Regions from separate parts of the Kineococcus aridisoli genome, predicted to be linked through region 2. Evidence: riboswitches for the same ligand, from Rfam matches in the RefSeq annotation. Region 2 holds a riboswitch; each other region holds the start of a gene.

Region 1 (5,773 bases), on a different contig from region 2:
CGCTGCCCGCCGCGCTCGAGGCGGTTGAGCGCTTCTACCGCGAGCGGGGGCTGGTGCCGCTGGTCGCGGTCCCGCACCCGGTGGGCGCCCCCGGGGAGGGCGGCGAGCTGGCCGGGCAGCTCGCCGGGCGCGGCTGGAGCGTGCGGACCCCGACGCTGGTGCTGACGGCGGCCACCGACGACCTGCCCGGTGCCGCCGAGGTGCCGCTGCCGCCGGGGCTGCGCACCGCCGCGGGCGCCGCGCCCGACGAGGCGTGGCTGGGCGCCTACCACTACCAGGGCGCCCCCGAGGTCCCGCCGGCCGGCCGCCGCGTGCTCGTCTCGGCCGACGAGCAGGTCTTCGTGCGGGTCCTCGACGGGCCGCGGACGGTGGCGGTCGCCCGCGGGTCGCTGTCACCGGGCTGGGCCGGGATCACCGCGGTGGAGACCGTCCCGGAGCACCGCCGCCGCGGGCTGGCCCGCCGGCTGCTGGCCGAGGTCGCCGACTGGGCCCGGGCCCGGGGGGCGGTCTCGACGTACCTGCAGGTCGCCGAGGGCAACGCCGCGGCCCGCGCGCTGTACGAGCGCGCGGGCTTCGCGGCGCACCACGCGTACCACTACCGGGTGGCGCCCTCCGCGCCCTCCTGAGCGCGCACCGCCGCCGGGTCGACCGAGGCGTGGGTGCCGATGTCCCACACGAACGGCGGCTCGGTGCCGTTGACGGACCAGTCGCCGACGATGCGCTGCTTGTAGACGACCGGGTTGTGCGAGGCGACGGTCCGGGAGTTGCGCCAGTGCCGGTCCAGGTCGCGCGCGCGGCTGGTGCCGGAGGCCCCGAGGGTGTCGAACAGCAGCGTCGCCGCGCGGGGCACGCTCCCGGAGAGCACGACCTGCGCCTGGGCGGTGCGGATCTCCGCCTCGACGTTGGCGGCGCGGTCCGCCTCGCCGTCGCGCAGGTGCGCGGTGTCCGCGGCGCCCTGGACGGCCTGCGCGGCCGCGCGCACCAGGGCGTGGGCGGTGAAGGCGATCGAGGAGATCTCCCCGGCGACCGAGAGGACCTGCGCGTCGTGGCGCACCAGCGGCGCCAGGCCGTGGGTGTAGGTGCGGGTGCGGGCGCGCACCTGGGCGGCGGTGTCGCGCTCGACGGCGGCGGCGATGCCGGCCTGCACGGCGAGCAGCACCAGCTGGTAGAGCGCGGTCTGGTAGCGGAAGCGGTCGGTGAAGGGCGCCACGTCGGCGGGGTCGACCTCGACGTCGTCGAGCACGAGGGTGCCGGTGCCGGTGAGCTGCTGGCCGAAGCCGTCCCAGTCGTCGGAGACGACGGCGCCGGGGGCCCCGACCGGCACGAGCACGGTGACGACCTCGTGCGAGCCGTCGGGCAGCGCGCGCCGGGCGGTGGCGTCGGTCCAGTCCGCGAAGATCGTCCCGGTCGTGTAGTACTTGCGCCCGCTGACGAGGGTGCGCCCGTCGCGCTCGGTGACCACCGTCTGCTGCTCCCCGGTGACCCCGTCGCCGACCTCGCTCCAGGCGTTGCCGACGAGCTCGCCCGCCGCGATGCGCGCGGTCCAGCGCGCGCGGTGCTCCCCGGCGGGCAGCGACAGGACCTGCTCGACCCAGGCGACGTGGCCGCGGAAGACCTGCGGCAGGTTCGAGTCGGCCTCGGCGACGTCGACGAGCACCTCGGCCAGCTGCACGAGGTCCAGGCCGTCCCCGCCCTCGGCGACGGGCAGGCGCAGCCGGCCGAGGCCCGCCTCGAGCAGGGCGCGGACGGCGGCGAAGGGCAGTTCGTGGTCCTGCTCGCGGGCCACCGTCCCGGCGGCCACCTCCCGCAGGACGGGGGCGAGGCGGGCGCGGACCGCGGCCAGCCGGTCGGCGGCGCTCGTGCGGGCGGGGTCGTCGAGGGTGGTGCTCACGGGGTTCCTCCTGGTCGTGGACGCGGCGGTGCGTCGGCCCGGGAGTGGTCGTGCGCTCGCTCGTCCTTACCCGTGCGTCAGCACCAGGTCAGGTCATCACCCGGGGCACCCCACGACGAGGAGGGTTGCCGGCCAGCGAGCCGGGGCTTGGCGCTGGCGCTCATGACCTGGCGCCAGCCAACCACGCGCGGGGGGCCGCGGTCCAGGGGTGCCCGCGACCCCCCGCGAGCACCCCTGCACCCTCCCGCTCCCCCGTCCCCGGTCCCCCGTCCCGGCCCCCCTCCGTCCCCGCGGCGGCACCCGTCCCCCCGGCGGGCGCCGCTCCTGCGCCGCGGGCGTGGCTCCCCTCCTGCCCACGCCCGCGGCGAGCGCGTCAGCCCCGCTCGCGCACCGCCGCGCCCTCGCGCAGGTCGACGACCCGCGGGGGCTGCTCGTGGGCGCTCCGGGCACCCTCGAGGACGTCGGTGATCTCGGAGCCGATGAGCTCGTGGCGCTCCAGCAGCGCGTCGCGCAGCGCGGCGACCAGGTGGCGGTTGCGCCCCAGCAGCTCGCGCACGGACTCCTTGCGCTCGCTGAGCAGGTTCTCCACCATGCGGCGGCCCTCGGCGTCCCCGAGCACCCGGGAGACGAGGTTGCCGTCGGCGAGGGCGCCCTGCTGCACGGCCGCGAAGGACACCAGCGTGCCGGCCATGCCCGCCGCGCCGACCATCTGCGCGGCCACCGACGTCGCCGACTGCAGGTCGCCGGCCGGGCCGGTGGACACGTCGCCGAAGAACAGCTCCTCGGCGACCTGGCCGCCGAAGGCGATGTCGATCATGCCGGCGAGCTCGGTGCGCGAGCGGGTGTAGACGTCCTCGGCGTCGCCGTGGGCGAGCAGGCCGAGGGCCTGGGCGCGCTTGACGATGGTGAGGACCTCCAGGCGCCGGTGCGGGGCGACCAGCCAGGCGACCGCCGCGTGCCCGGCCTCGTGGGTGGCGATGAGCCGGGCCTCGTGCTCGGTGTAGCCGACGGGCTGGCCCAGCCCCACCTCGGTCACCAGCCGGGCGTGCTCGACGTCGGCCCAGCTCATGCCGTCGGCCTCGCGGCGCACCGCGTTGACGAGCGCCTCGTCGAGGAGGTTCTCGATCCTGACGGGGCTGTAGCCGTTGGTGATCCCGGCGAGCGCGTCGCGGCGCTCGGGGTCGTCGAGCTCGTCCTCGTGCGCCTTGCGGGCCAGGAAGTGGTCCAGCAGCTGGCGGCGGCCGGCCTTGTCGGGCAGGCCGAAGACGAGGCGGCGGTCGAAGCGGCCGGGGCGCAGCAGCGCCGGGTCGAGGGCGTCGGCGCGGTTGGTGGCGGCGATGACGAGGACCTCGACGGGCTCGCCGACCGGTCGCCGCAGCCGCCGGTGCTCGGGCAGGAACCGGTTGGCCAGGTCCACGCACCAGCCGAGCAGGTGCTCGGAGCCGGTGGGCTCGTCGAAGGACTGCATCTGCACGAGGAGCTCGTTGACGACGCCGCTCGCGCCCTCGCTGCTGGCCAGGCGCTCGGTGCGCAGCCCGGCCGGCTGCTGCGCGGTGCCCATCGCCAGGCCCTCCAGGCCGCCGCAGGCGACCGCGCCGGGCGCGGCGGCGGAGGAGACGGCGGTCGCGGCGCTCATCTGGCCGCGGGAGGCCGCGATGGCGTCGATCTCCTCGATGAAGCCGATGGCACCGCCCTCGCGGCGGGCGGCCTTGCGCAGCGCGCGGAAGTAGGAGCGCAGCTTGCGGGCCGTCGCGCCGTACCACATGGACTGGAAGCTGGTCGCGGACACGAAGAGGAACGGCACCCCGGCCTCGCGGGCCATGGCCTTGGCCAGGTGCGTCTTGCCGGTGCCGGGCACGCCCTCGAACAGCAGCCCCCGCCGCGGCCGGCCACCCATCTGGCGGCGGAAGGTGCGGGCGCCCAGGAACAGGTCGAGGCTGCGCTCGACCTCCTCCTTGACGGGGTCGAGGCCCTTGACGTCGTCGAGGGAGACGTCGACCTGCTCGGGCCGGTAGAGCACGTGCGGCGAGCGGCCGGACACGAGCGTCTGCCCCAGCAGCAGGGCCAGCATGGCGGCGAAGAAGATCCCGACCATGACGTAGAGGGGGTCGACGCTGGGCAGCGCCGGCACGAGCGGCAGCTGCAGGGCCAGCCGCACGTCGACGACGAGCAGCGCGAGCAGCACGAGCAGCAGCAGGGCGGTCGTGCGGCGGCGGCGGTTGCGCTCGCGCAGCCGCCCGACGTCGGCGGCGTCGCGGCGCACCCGGGGCCGCGGTGCCTGCGGTGCCTGCGCGGCCGGTCCCTGGCCGGGGTGGGTCACGGCCGCTCCTCTCGCTCGGACCCGGCGTCGTGCCGGGACTGCTCCCACCCAACCTCCGGGCCCCGTGGGCGACCACCCACGGTGACCGGATCGGACGATCGCGTTCACCCGAGTGGCGCAACGGAGCGTGTCGGACCGATCACCCGCCCCCGCGGCGGGCGGGCGGGCGGCGGGTCAGCTGCTGGGGGCGATGCCGGCGAAGAGGTCGGTCTCGCGGCCGTCGGCGTCGAAGGGCCCGGAGGCCACCCCGTGCACCAGCCGGTAGTGCTCGGCGGGCCAGAGCGGTTGCGGCACACCGTTGCTCAGCCGCAGCGCGGGAACGGCCGCGTCCAGGTCCAGGGTGAGCTGGGTCGCGTGGGCGCGCAGGGCGGCGATCTTGGCGGGCACCTGCTCGGTGCCGTCGACGACCGTCGTGACCTGCTCGTCGGGCACGACGACGCTGGGCAGCGGCCCGTCGGGGTCCCCGGCGCCCGGGGCACCGGACTCGGCCAGGCGGCGCAGCGCCGCCCGGACGGCCGACTCCGGCTGGACGATCTCGTAGACCTTGGCGACCTGCCACGGCACGCCGCCGCCGGGCTCGTCGCGCTCGTCGCCGCCGGCCGCCAGCACCAGCGCGCGCATCGTGGCCTCGTGCACCCGCACGTGGTCGGGGTGGCCGTAGCCGCCCCCGGGCTCGTAGGTGACGACGACCTGCGGGCGGACCTCGCGCACCACCTCGGCGATCCGCCGGGCGACCTCCTCGGGGTCGGCGGCCACCAGCGCCCGCGGGTCGACGTCGTCACCGGCCGCGGCGCGGCCCGGCTCCAGCCACACCATCCCCGAGTCGCGGTAGCCCGTGCCGTCGGGACGGGTCAGGAAGCGGTGGTCGGCCACCCCGACCGCCTCCATGGCCGCGGCCAGCTCCTGCGCGCGGTGCTCGGCGAGCTCGTCGGGGCCCAGGGAGGCCAGCTCGGCGGGGACGACCTCGCCCAGCTCGCCGCGGGTGGCCGTCAGCAGCGTCACGCCGGCGCCGGCGTCGGCGTAGCGGGCCATCGTCGCCGCGGTGCCGATCGACTCGTCGTCGGGGTGCGCGTGCACGAGCAGCAGCCGGCGGGGCTGGTCGAGGCGGTCCATCGCCGCCAGCTCGGCGGGCTCGAGCTCCTCCGCGACGTCGTCGACGAGGTCGGCGGCGATCTCGAGGGGGTCGCGGCCCGCGGTGGCGGCCCCGGCCGCGCTCTCCGGCGTCTCGCCGGGCTGCTCCGCGGGTTCGGGAGTGGTCGTCATGGCGCCCATCCTGCCAACCCCCGCCGCCGACCGGTGCGGGGACGACGACGCCGACGGGCCCCGCGGGGTCCCGTCGGCGTCGTGCGCGGCTCAGCCGCCGGGCGCAGCGGCCGCCCTCAGCCCTTCTTGGCCTTGGAGGCCGTCTTCGCGCGGGCGCTGGCCTCCAGGACGACCTTGCGGATGCGCACGGCCTCCGGGGTCACCTCGACGCACTCGTCCTCGCGGCAGAACTCCAGGCACTGCTCCAGCGACAGGTGGCGCGGGGGGATCAGGCGCTCGAACTCGTCGGAGGTCGAGGA
Region 2 (5,773 bases):
CGGCCGTCGGAGAGCCTCGCCCCCTGCTGCTGCAGCTCGTGGGCGCGGACCTCGCCGCGCTCGCGCAACCGGGTCAGCAGCGCGTCGGAGGCCCGCTCCAGGTCCGGCTGCGGCAACCGGGCCTCCACCAGGGCGCGGGCGTGCAGCACGTGCGGGCCGCTGCCGGAGGTCACGACGAACGCACCCGCGTCCGCGTCGGCGCTGACGTGCACGTCGGCGCCGACGAAGCGCAGCAGCCCGGCCCGGGCCAGCGCCGCCAGCTGGCGCAGGCGCTGCGGCGGGGGGCCGGACGCGACGTGGCTGAAGAAGCCGTGCCACCACCCGTCGAGGTCCACGGCGCTGGAGCGGGCGTCCAGCCGGCCCGCCGCGTGCAGGCGGGCGGTGACGACGTACGCCGACAGCAGGGCACCGACGACCGCCGCGTCGGGGGAGTGCCGCGGGTCGCTGCGCCGGGCGCGGTCGGCCTCCAGGTGCTCCAGCACCCGCGCGTGCACCTCCTCGCCGGAGGTGCCCCACCAGCCGTCGAGGGGGCGGTCGAGCGCGCCGACGTCGAAGCGGTCCGCGGGGTCGGGGACCGCGCGGGCGACCAGCTCGTCGGCCTGGCCGCTGCCCCAGGGGGCGCGGGAGAACCGCGCGTCGAACCCGGCGGCCGCTCCCCGGGTGCGCTCGGGGTGGGCGTGGAACAACTGCCGGTAGTGCGCCCCGGCGAGCTCCTTGACCACCAGCGGCCACAGGTCGGCCCGCAGGTCCAGCGCCGCGTCCGGGCGCAGGGCGGTGGCCGCCTCGACCGTGTAGTACCGCGGCAGCCCGAGGTCGGCGGGCGCCGGGTAGCCGATCTTCGAGCGGTACGGCACATCGCGCCGCGACCCTGCGTGCAGCACGGGTTCCCGCCCGCTGGGCAGGTAGTCCAGGGACCCGTCGGCGCGTTCGGCGAAGCGCCCGCCGCGGCCCTCGGTGAGGCGGACCACGAGGTCGACGAACGCCAGGCCCATGCCCACCACGGCGACGTCCGCACCCGCGGGCAGGACGTCCAGGTCCAGGTCGCCGGTGTACCCGGGCGGCACGTAGGCGAGCCCGTGGACGTCGGCGAACGTGCGCAGCCTGCGCTCGCGCGGGCCGGGGCGCACGTCCAGGTGGCCCTGCACCAGCAGGACGGTGTCGACGGCCAGCGCTCGCTCGCGCCCGTCCAGGTGCACCAGCTGCCGGCCGTCCACCCCGTCGCGCACGTCGAGGGCGGCGTGCGGGTGCCGGTGCACGCGCACCGCGGGCGGCAGGCCGGCGAGCGTGCGCTCCCAGGCCCAGTGCAGGTAGCGGCTGGCCAGCCGCCGGGAGACGAAGGAACCCTCGTGGACCGCGAGCACCTCCCGGTGCAGCAGGTCGTCGCCCGCGGCGGCCGCCTCGGCCGCCAGTCGCGAGCGGTGCTCCTCGACCCAGCCGTGCAGCGACGGCCCGGTCGCCACCCGGCCGGTCAGGCCGGTGACGCTGTCGTCGGGCAGGACGGTGATGTCCGCCGCCCGCGAGTTCATCCACAGCAGGGGTTCCTGCTCCCGCCGCCAGACGCGGCCGGCGCCGGAGTCGAACGGGTCGGCGACGTGGACGTCCAGCGCGGTGCCCGACAGGGCCGCGCGGGCGCCGAGGCGCTGCAGCAGGCCGAGGGTCCGCGGCCCGGCGCCGACGACGCAGAGGCTGCGCACGGCGGCGGGGTCCCCGGTGAGGTCCTCGGTCGGTTCGTCGGTGAGTTCTCCGGCAGGGCTTCCGGTGGTGTTCCCGGTGGGCACGGGTGGGCTCCTGGGGTGCGCGCGTCGGCGACGCGGGGGACGTCCGGGGGTTCCGGGAGGCGCGTGCCTCCCGCCGCGGCGGACGCTGGTCAGCGACCCGGACAGGTGGCGGAGCTCAACCGCCCGAGGTCCACGTGACGGCGCCGGACGAGGGGCGTGCCGGTGTCGGTGCTGCGCATGTCCTGCTCCCATCGGCCTGGCGGGAGCACCCGCACCCGGAGTTCCGGGGGGTTGCTGCGGCGTCGTCGAGCCAGGTCTCTCGGCCGCTCTGGATGGATGGTGGAAACCTACCGCACCTGGAGCGCGCTGCGCCAGAGCCGTTGCGGGGCAGCGTGCTCCGGGTGTCGGGTCGGCGCCGGGTCGGCGCCGGGTCAGCGCCGGGTGAGCGGGGGCCGCAGCCCCAGGTGCTCGCGCAGCGTCGTCCCGACGTACTCGGCGGGGTACGCGCCGCGCTCCTGCAGCGCGGGCACGAGCTGGTCGACGATCTCGTCGAGCCCGCTCGGCACCAGGTACGGGGAGACGTTGAACCCGCTGCTGGCGCCCGTGCGGACCCAGCGCGTCAGCTCGTCGGCCACCTGCGACGGGGTTCCCGAGAAACCCCGCTCGGAGGAGTTGTGGATGACCAGCTCGCGCAGCGAGAACTTGTTCTCCTCCGCGACGGCGCGCCAGTGCCGGGCGATCTCGCGCGGGTCGTGCCCCTGCCGGGCGGCGCCGCGGGTCCCGTCGATGCCGCTGATGACCGGGTCGTGCGCGGGCAGCGGCCCGTCCGGGTCGTAGCCGGAGAGGTCCTCGCCCCAGACCTGCCCGACCAGCGACAGGGCGGTCGCGGGGGTCACCTGGTTCTCCACCACCCAGCGCGCCTTCTCCTCGGCCTCGGCCTCGGTGTCGGCGAGCACGATCTGGGTGCCGGGCAGCACGAGGACGTCGTCCTCGGGGCGGCCGGCGGCCACGACACGCCGGCGCAGGTCGTCGGCGAAGGCGAGGGCGTCGGCGTGGTGGGTGCCGTGCCGGGAGAAGACCACGTCCGCCGAGCGCGCCGCGAAGTCGCGGCCGGCGGGGGAGTCCCCGGCCTGGAACACCACCGGGTGCCCCTGCGGGCTGCGCGGCACCGTGGGGGAGATCTCCACGTCGAAGAAGGCGTCGTCGGCGCGCACCGGGGAGAACCCCGCACCGTCCCAGCTGTCCCAGACCCGGCGGGCCAGGGCGACGAAGCGCTCGGCGCGCTCGTAGCGGTCGGCGTGGTCCAGGTACCCGCCGCGGCGGAAGTTCTCGCCCGTCCAGGCGTTGTCGGTCGTCACGACGTTCCAGGCGGCCCGGCCGCCGGAGAGCACGTCGAGCGAGGCCAGCCGCCGCGCCAGGTCCGCGGGGTCGTTGTAGGTGGTGTTCTGGGTGGCGACCAGGCCGATGCGCTCGGTCAGGCCCGCCAGGGTCGCCAGCTCGGTGAGCGCGTCGGGGCGGCCGACGACGTCGAGGTCGTGCAGGCGCCCGCGCTGCTCGCGCAGCCGCAGCCCCTCCCCGAGGAAGAACGCGTCGAACAGGCCCCGCTCGGCGGTGCGGGCCAGCTGAACGAACGTGGAGTGGTGCAGCTGGGAACCGCTGCGCGGGTCCGACCAGATGGTCCCGTGGTTGACCCCCTGGAAGAACACCCCGAAGTGGACGGTGGCGTCGGGGTGGCGCAGGTCGTCGGTGGGTGCGGTGCTCACGCCTGGCTCCCGGAGAGGGTGGAGAACTGGTTGACCGGCCGCGGCAGGCCGAGGGTGGAGCGCAGCGTCGAGCCGCTGGGCGGCGGCTGCAGCAGGCGCGAGACGCGCAGCGCGGGCAGCGTCGTGCGCACCAGCTGGCGCAGGTCCTCGTCGAGGACGGCCGCGTGCAGGCGCACCCCGTCGACGCGGCCGGCCAGCTCCTGCAGGAACCGGGCGAAGGCCTCGCCCGAGCCGCTCCAGCGCACCCGCCCGCCGGCGGGGGCGGCCGCGTCGGCGTCCAGGGCCCGCAGCCGCTCGTCGGCCGGGGCGGCCTCGGTGTCGAGCGCGAACTCGACCTCGACGACGACCAGCGGGCCGCCCGTGCTGCGGTGCGCCTCGGCGTCGCCGGTGAGCACGACGTCGGCGACGCCCGCGGCGCCGGCCGCCGGCAGGTCCTGCGCCCGCACCGCCACGACCGGCTGGCCCTGCGGCGGCCGCGGGACGGTCAGCGGTCCCCGCACCGACCACCGGCCGGTGTCGACGTCCACCGGGTGCAGCCGGTCGCGGTCCACGTAGCGCCCGGTGGCCACGTCGCGGACGACGGCGTCGTCCTCCCAGGAGTCCCACAGCGCCCGCACCGTGCGGACGACGTCCGCGAGCTCGGTGCGCGCGTCCTCGCCGGCGAGCACCGGCAGGCCCACCGCCCGCGCCGCGGCGGGCGGCGAGGTGGAGGCGACCCACCCGGCGCGGCCGGCGGAGGAGTGGTCCAGCGAGGCGATCTGCGCGGCGAGGTGGAAGGGCTCGGAGTACGTCGTGGCGGCGACGGGCAGCAGGCCGATCGCCTCGGTGGTGCCCGTGAGGAAGGCTGCGCGCTGCACGGCGTCGAGGTGGCCGACGGGGTTGCGCGCGTCGGGCAGCGGGGAGTCCTCGAAGGTGAGCGCCGTCAGACCCTGCGCTTGGGCGGTGACCGCGGACTCGCGCAGCCGGGCGCCGGAGAACACGGCCTCGGGTGCGGTGCGCGAGCGGCGCCAGGCGGCGGGGTGCCAGCCGCCGCCGTCGACGTCGAGGAGGAGGTGGAACGGGGTGGGCATGGCGGCTCCGGTCGGTCGGCGGGCGACCCCGGTGCGCTCCGGCACCGGGGTCGCCCGCTGGGGTTTCGAGGGGTTCTCCTCAGAGGTCGCGGCGGGTCGCCGCACCGGCCGTCACGGCCGGGCGGCGGGTTCCGTGGTGGGCAGGCCGGCCGCCTTCCACGCCGGGAAACCGCCCGCCACGTGCACGACGTCGGTGAAGCCGGCGGCCAGCAGCTGGGCGGTGACCGGCCCGGACCCCGCGGGCGACCCGCAGATCACCACGACGGGCTGGTCCGGGCCGCGCAGCTGCTCCAGCGCGCCGGGAGCGCCCGCGGCGAACCGCTGCGCGACCTCGTCCTTGGCGACGACGACGGCCTGCGGCAGCCCGCCCGCCGCGGCGCGGCCGGCCTCACTGCGCACGTCGACGAGCAGTGCGCCGCCGTCGACGGCGCGCCCGGCGCTCGCGGCGTCGACGAGCGGCGCCTCGGTCGGGGCCTGGTCGGGGGTGGTGCTCACGGTTCCTCCTGGTCTCGCGGGTGGGGCCTCGCGGGTGGGGCCCGGCGGGTGGGGCCCGGCGGGTGGGGCCCGGCGGGTGGGGTCAGCGCGCCGGCGCGTGCAGGACGTCGTCGGGAGCGTCGAGGGGAGCGTCGAGGGGAGCGTCGTCGAGGACGAGCTCGAGGAAGTCCGCGGGGGCGGGCCGCGGGTCGTCCAGCGGGCCCCAGGCGCCGTCGACGACGCCGTACTCCAGCCGCGGCCCGCTCGCGAGGAACTGCTCGAGGGCGCCCAGGAGCCGCTCGACGTCCCGCGAGCTCGTGCCGACCCCGGTGGAGGCGCGCAGCCCGCCGGTGGGGATCCCCAGCGAGTCCGCGAACCGGTGGGCGCAGAAGCGCCCGTCGCGCACGCCGACGCCGTGCTCGGCGGACAGGTAGGCCGCGACGGCGGAGGCGTCGTGGCCGGGCAGCGTGAACGTCACGACGCCGACCGCGTCCGCGGGGTGCGGGCGCACGACCACGACGCCCTCCAGCGCGCCGAGCCCCTCGACCAGCTGCTCGCGCAGTGCGGCCTCGTGCGCCTCCAGCGCCCCGTCGGGCAGGGCGGACAGCGTGGCGCAGGCCTCGGCCAGCGCGACCGCCCCGACGACGTTGGGCGAACCCGCCTCGTGCCGGTCCGCGCCCACGGCCCAGCGCACCGCGTCCGCGCGCACGTCCAGCGTGGCGCCCCCGCCGGCCAGGTACGGTTCCGC
Region 3 (5,773 bases), on a different contig from region 2:
CGTGTCCACCGCGGTGCCGCTGAGCTCGTAGGTGAGCGAACCGGTCCGCCGCTCGCGGATCTCCGAGACACCGCCGTAGACGAGTTCCGCGCTCGTGCCGGTGTCCCGGAACGCCGCGTCGACGACCTGCTGGATCTTCGGCTCGTCGGTGATGCGCACGCTCACCAGCCGCCCGGGGTGGTGGGCGCGCAACCGCGCCAGCGTGTCCGCCGACGGCCGGTCGTGGGTGGCGCTGCGCACGAAGCGCTGCGCCGCAGGCGTCTTCGGGTCGGAAAAGACGTCGTAGACGTCGCCGACCTCGACGACCCGGCCGGCCTCCATGACCGCGACCCGGTCGGCGACCAGCCGCACCGCGTCCATCTCGTGGGTGATGACGACGATGGTCACGCCGAGCTCGGTGTTCACCCGGCGCAGCAGCGAGAGCACCTCGGCGGTGGTGTCCGGGTCCAGCGCGCTCGTCGCCTCGTCCGCCAGCAGCAGCGGGGGGTTGGTCGCCAGCGCGCGGGCGATGCCGACGCGCTGCTTCTGCCCGCCGGACAGCTGCTCGGGGTGGGCGTGCGCGCGGTCGAGCAGGCCGACGAAGTCCAGCAGCTCCGCCGTCCGAGCGTCGCGCTCCGCCTTGGCCATCCCCGCCACCCGCAGCGGGTAGGCGACGTTGCCGGCGACGGTGCGCGAGCGGAACAGGTTGAACTGCTGGAAGATCATGCCGATCCTGGAGCGCGCCCGGCGCAGCTCGCGCTCGGACAGGGCCGTCAGGTCCTGCCCGCCGACGCGGACGGTCCCGGAGGTCGGCCGCTCCAGGGCGTTGACCAGCCGCACGAGCGTCGACTTGCCGGCACCGGAGTACCCGATGACGGCCAGCACCTCGCCCTCGCGGACCTCCAGGCTGACGTCGTCGACCGCCGCGACGGACGTGCCGTCGCGGCGGTCGTAGCGCTTGGAGACGTTCTCCAGCGAGACGAGCGTGCTCACTTGCCCGAAGCCGCCCGGGCGTCGTCCTCGACCTCGGCCAGGTCCGCCTGCAGGTCCGTGGCCGAGGGGTTCTCCACGACGGCGTTGGGGTAGGCCTGCGTGAAGACCTCCTGGACCGCGGGGTCCTGGAACAGCTGCGCGAGCTCCAGGTACGTCTCGTCGTCCGCGTCCTCCTTGCGGGCGGCGAAGATGTTGACGTACGGCGCGGCGGAGGCCTGGGAGGGGTCGTCCTGGGCGATGACGTCGTCCTCGGGCAGCCCGGCGCTGGTGGCGTAGTTCACGTTGACGATGGCCGCGGCCACCGAACCGCTCTGCAGCGCGTTCGCGGTCTGCGAGGCGTCGATCGGGGTCACCTCGACCTTGGAGCTCTCGATGTCCTCGACCGAGGAGAAGGCGTTGCCGCCGCCGGCGAGGGTCAGCAGGCCGGCGGACTGCAGCACCAGCAGGCCGCGGGCCTCGTTGATGGCGTCGTTGGGGATGGCGACCTTGGCGCCCTGCGGCAGCGCGGCCGGGTCGTCGACGGTCGTGGAGTACAGCGGCAGCGGGTAGATCGCGGTCGCGCCGATGGGCTGGATGTCGTCGCCGGCGGTGACGTTGTAGTTCGCCAGGTACTGGATGTGCTGGAACTGGTTCAGGTCGACCTCGCCCTGGGCCAGCGCCGGGTTCGGCAGGCTGTAGTCGGAGAAGTTGACCAGCTCGACGGTCACGCCGAGCTGCGACTGCGCGAGGTCGACGTAGGTCTTCCAGTAGTCCAGCGACTTGTCCGCGACTCCGATCTTGACGGTCTCGCCGCTGCCGCCGTCCGCGGCGGCGGTGGTCGTGGTGTCGTCGCCGCGGGTGGCCAGGACGATCGCCACCACGGCGATCAGCACGACGACGGCGGCCGCGACGGCGGCGACGAGGGGACCGCGACGCTTCGGCTTGTCGGGCAGGGCGGGAGCGGGGCTGGACAAGGCGTTCTCCGGGTGTTCGACGGCGCAGCACGACTGCGCCGGGGTGGCCTGGCGGTCACCGGTGGCTGGACGCGACGGGGCGAGGGGTTCAGCGCTCGCCGTGCACGGTCAGCTCCTCGTGGTCCGCACTTGCCGGACGCCATCCGTCCGGCCGGGTCGTCACCTGGGGCACCCCGCCACGGGGGAGGGTTGCCGGACAGCGAGCCAGGGCTTGTCGCTGTCACTCATGACCTGGGAGAAGCTTGAAGCAGCGGGCGCGGCCCTGTCAAACCGCGTGCGCGGCGCAGAAGTCCAGCACCGCCGCGGTGCGCTCGGCGCGCCCGGCCGGCGGCAGGGACCGCACCGGCACGCCCTCCGGCGGCGCCGGCAGCCCGAGCTCGGCGGGGTCCACCACGTCGCCGACCAGGCCGGCGACCGCGCGGTGGACGGCGAGGAACTGCCCGACCTGCCCGCCGACGCCGAGGCCGACGAGGACGGGGCCGCCCGGCAGCGCGGCCAGCGCGCGCAGCGCCTGCCGCTGGCGCGCGACCTGCCCGGTGCCGGGCGCGGCGTCCACGACGAGGACCCGGTGACCGGCCGCCCGCAGCCTGGCGGCGAGCAGCGTGAGGTCGGCGTCGACGCCCTGCTGCGGCGGCAGCAGCACGACGGTGCCCGCGCCCACGCTCAGAGCGCGCGCGCCGCGGCGGCGGGCAGGACGACGGCCTGGGCGGCCACGACCGCGCCGTCCACGCTGGTCAGCGCCGGGCTGCCGTGCAGCACGTAGCCCTCGGCCAGGGCCCTGGAGACCTTCTCGCAGAAGGAGCGGTCGTCCGGGCCGGTCAGCAGCCGGTACGCCAGCCGCTCGGGGAGGCGCTCGGGGCCGTCGGCGTCGCTCACGGCGCCAACCTACCCCGGGCGTCCAGCAGCTCCAGGTAGCCCAGCGCGGCCTCCGACAGGGCGTCGGCGCGCGCCAGCGGCGACCCCGGGTCCCACCGGTGGGCGGCGTAGTCGGCGCCGGTGCGCCGCAGCTGCGCCAGCGCGAGCTCCAGCTCGGCCTCCAGCCGGGCGGCGAGCTCGGCCGGGGCGGGCTCGGGCGGGCGCAGCCGCTCGCCCTCCCCCTCGCGCACGGCCGCCAGCACGGCGGCGTCGACCCCCTCCGCGGCCGACCAGAAGCGCACCGGCCGCCGCACGGCGTGGTTGGCGACGGGGACGCCGGCCGGGCGCAGGACCAGGCTCACGGGCCTGCGCGCCAGCCCCGAGGCGGCCAGCCACTGGCCGGTGCCGGGGGGCCGGCTGCCCCACGCGCACGCGGCGGCGGGCACGTCGGCCACCAGGGCCACCGCCACCCCGCCGTCGTCGGGCACCTCCTCGGCGCGCGGGCCCAGCAGCGCGCCGTGCACCCAGGCCTCCACCACCCGCAGCGGCACGATCGCGGCGGGCTGCGCGCTCACGTGCGCGCAGCGCTGCGCGACCTCCTCCAGCGTGCGCACGGCGGTGGTCCACTTCACGCCGGGAGTCTGGCGGAGGTTGCGGGGTGCGGCGCGCGGGGGCCTAAGCTCGCCCGGTGGATTCGACCGAGCTCAGGGCGCTGCAGAAGCCGTTGAAGGACGCCTACCGCGAGGACCCGGCGCGCGCGCTGGTCCCGGCCCGCGCCGTGGCCGTGCTCGACGGGCAGTCGATCGGCGTCTCCGTCGACGGCTTCGCCGGCACCACCCGCGCCGGGCTGCACCCGGCCGCCGGTGGCGACGGCACCGAGGCGTGCTCGGCGGACATGCTCTGCGAGGCCGTCGCGGCCTGCGCCGGGGTGACGCTGCGCAGCGTGGCCACGGCGATGGGCGTGGAGCTGCGCAACGCCTCGGTGACCGTGGACGCCCACTGGGACGCCCGCGGCACCCTCGGCGTGGCGCGCGAGGTGCCCGTCGGCATCACCGACGTCACGATCGTCTTCGACTTCAGCTCCGACGCCGACGAGGCGACGGAGGCGAAGATGATCTCCCTCGCCGAGCGCTACTGCGTCATCGCCCAGACGCTGCAGACCCCGCCGAAGGTCACCGTCCAGCGCGCCTGAGCCGCCCGGGCGCGGGGCGTCAGCGGCCCTCCTGCCGCGCGACCGCCCCGCGCCCGCCCAGCAGGACGGCGAGGAAGCCGAGGGCGAAGGCCACGACGACGCCGAGGCTTGCGTAGGCCCAGTTGCCGTCCCAGTAGCCCGCCTCCCCGCCGGCCGGCGCGACCCAGCTCGCCAGGCCCAGCGGCTCGAGCAGGTAGCCCTGCCAGGTCAGCCAGTCGGCGCCGGAGTTCGACACCAGGCCCCAGCCGATCGCCGTCGCCACGACCATGGTCGCGACCGGCAGCAGCCGCACCGAGCCGTAGCGCCCGCGCGGGTCGAGCAGCTCCTGCTCGGCGTAGTCGCCCCTGCGCAGCGACAGGTCGGCCAGGAAGATCCCGGCCCAGGCCGCGATCGGCACGCCCAGGGTGATGAGGAACCCCTGGAACGGGGTGAGGAAGTCCGCGGAGAAGAAGGCGATGTAGACGGCGCCGGCGACCATGAGGGCGCCGTCGACGAGGACGGCCACCGGGCGCGGCACCCGCAGCCCGACGTTGAGCAGCGCCAGCCCCGAGGAGTAGATGTCCATGACTGCGCCGCCGACCAGGCCGAGGACGGCGACGACGACGAAGGGGACGAGGAACCACGTCGGCAGGATGTCGGTGAGCGCCCCCACCGGGTCGGCGGCGATCCGCCCGCTGAGGTCCTGCGAGGAGCCCGCGATCAGCGCGCCGAAGACGAGCAGGACGGCCGGTCCCAGCGAGCAGCCCAGCGTCGTCCACAGGACGACCCCGCCGCTGGAGGCCTCCCGCGGCAGGTAGCGGGAGTAGTCGGCCGCCGCGTTGGCCCAGCCCAGCCCGAACCCCGTCATCACCAGCACGAGCGCGCCCACGACCGCGGCCGCGTCACCGGCCGGCACCGCGCGCACCGCGGCCAGGTCGATCGAGCCGGCGGCGAAGGCGATGTAGAGCACCGTGAGGACCGCGGTGACGACGGTGATCCAGCGCTGCATGCGCATGATGACCCTGAAGCCCAGCGTGCCGCCCAGCACGATGAGCACCACCACGACGACGAGCGCGACGAGCTTGGTGCCCGTCCCGCCGCCCGCGCCGAGGCGGTCCAGGACGGTCGCGGTCGCCAGCACCGCGACCGCGGCCAGCGAGGTCTCCCAGCCCAGCGTCAGCAGCCACGACACCAGCGACGGCAGCCGGTTGCCGTTCACCCCGAACGCCGCGCGCGAGAGCGTCATCGTCGGCGCGGACCCCCGCTTGCCGGCGGTGGCGACGAGCCCGACGACCAGGTAGGACAGCACGACGCCGGCCACCGAGACGGCGGTGGCCTGCCAGAAGGAGATGCCGAACCCCAGCACGAACGAGCCGTAGCTGACGGCGAGCACCGAGACGTTCGCGGCGAACCAGGGCCAGAACAGGTCGCGCGGCCTGCCGTGGCGCTCCCCGGCCGCGACGGAGTTGATGCCGTTGAGCTCCACGTCGACGCCGCCGACGCGGGTCTGCGGCGCGGGCGGTACCTGGCTCATCGGGGCTCCTCGCTGTCGTGGCCGTGCGGGGCTCAGCGGTCCCGGGCGGAGTGGCGGTGCCGGGCCGCGGGGTGGTCGTCCGGCAGCTTCGCACGACCCTCGCCGAACAGGACCTCGCGCAGCGTGCGACCCGCCGCAGCCGCGTCCGCGGGCGGGCGCAGGCCGCGGCGGCGCAGCTCGGGGACGACGTGCTCGCAGAACTCCTCGTAGGAGCCGGGCACGACGAACGGGGTGTAGTTGAACCCGTCGACGCCGGTCTGCTCCAGCAGCTGCGCCATCTCGTCCACG

The links. Region 2 has a riboswitch for S-adenosylmethionine ahead of ACRYM2_RS04720 (putative leader peptide). Riboswitches for the same ligand answer to the same signal wherever they lie in the genome.
Region 1: another riboswitch for S-adenosylmethionine. It lies ahead of ACRYM2_RS13690 (acyl-CoA dehydrogenase family protein); the one in region 2 lies ahead of ACRYM2_RS04720 (putative leader peptide).
Region 3: another riboswitch for S-adenosylmethionine. It lies ahead of ACRYM2_RS12820 (MetQ/NlpA family ABC transporter substrate-binding protein); the one in region 2 lies ahead of ACRYM2_RS04720 (putative leader peptide).

Annotation. Positions count from the first base shown of each region.
Region 1 is NZ_JBJLSF010000046.1:19,810-25,582, reverse strand. It holds gene ACRYM2_RS13695 (GNAT family N-acetyltransferase) at 1-626, shown strand, start outside; gene ACRYM2_RS13690 (acyl-CoA dehydrogenase family protein) at 596-1,891, opposite strand; SAM riboswitch class IV at 1,949-2,059, opposite strand; gene ACRYM2_RS13685 (AAA family ATPase) at 2,265-4,211, opposite strand; gene mshB (N-acetyl-1-D-myo-inositol-2-amino-2-deoxy-alpha-D-glucopyranoside deacetylase) at 4,386-5,474, opposite strand; gene typA (translational GTPase TypA) at 5,591-5,773, opposite strand, start outside.
Region 2 is NZ_JBJLSF010000010.1:20,801-26,573, forward strand. It holds gene ACRYM2_RS04715 (FAD/NAD(P)-binding protein) at 1-1,778, opposite strand, end outside; gene ACRYM2_RS04720 (putative leader peptide) at 1,868-1,957, opposite strand; SAM riboswitch class I at 1,964-2,057, opposite strand; gene ACRYM2_RS04725 (NtaA/DmoA family FMN-dependent monooxygenase) at 2,150-3,481, opposite strand; gene ACRYM2_RS04730 (LLM class flavin-dependent oxidoreductase) at 3,478-4,551, opposite strand; gene ACRYM2_RS04735 (rhodanese-like domain-containing protein) at 4,663-5,046, opposite strand; gene ACRYM2_RS04740 (aminotransferase class V-fold PLP-dependent enzyme) at 5,129-5,773, opposite strand, start outside.
Region 3 is NZ_JBJLSF010000041.1:33,415-39,187, reverse strand. It holds gene ACRYM2_RS12825 (methionine ABC transporter ATP-binding protein) at 1-972, opposite strand, end outside; gene ACRYM2_RS12820 (MetQ/NlpA family ABC transporter substrate-binding protein) at 969-1,925, opposite strand; SAM riboswitch class IV at 2,046-2,157, opposite strand; gene ACRYM2_RS12815 (hypothetical protein) at 2,191-2,586, opposite strand; partial or broken gene ACRYM2_RS12810 (DUF1737 domain-containing protein) at 2,595-2,801, opposite strand; gene ACRYM2_RS12805 (DUF7711 family protein) at 2,798-3,412, opposite strand; gene ACRYM2_RS12800 (OsmC family protein) at 3,469-3,972, shown strand; gene ACRYM2_RS12795 (purine-cytosine permease family protein) at 3,992-5,485, opposite strand; gene ACRYM2_RS12790 (NtaA/DmoA family FMN-dependent monooxygenase) at 5,518-5,773, opposite strand, start outside.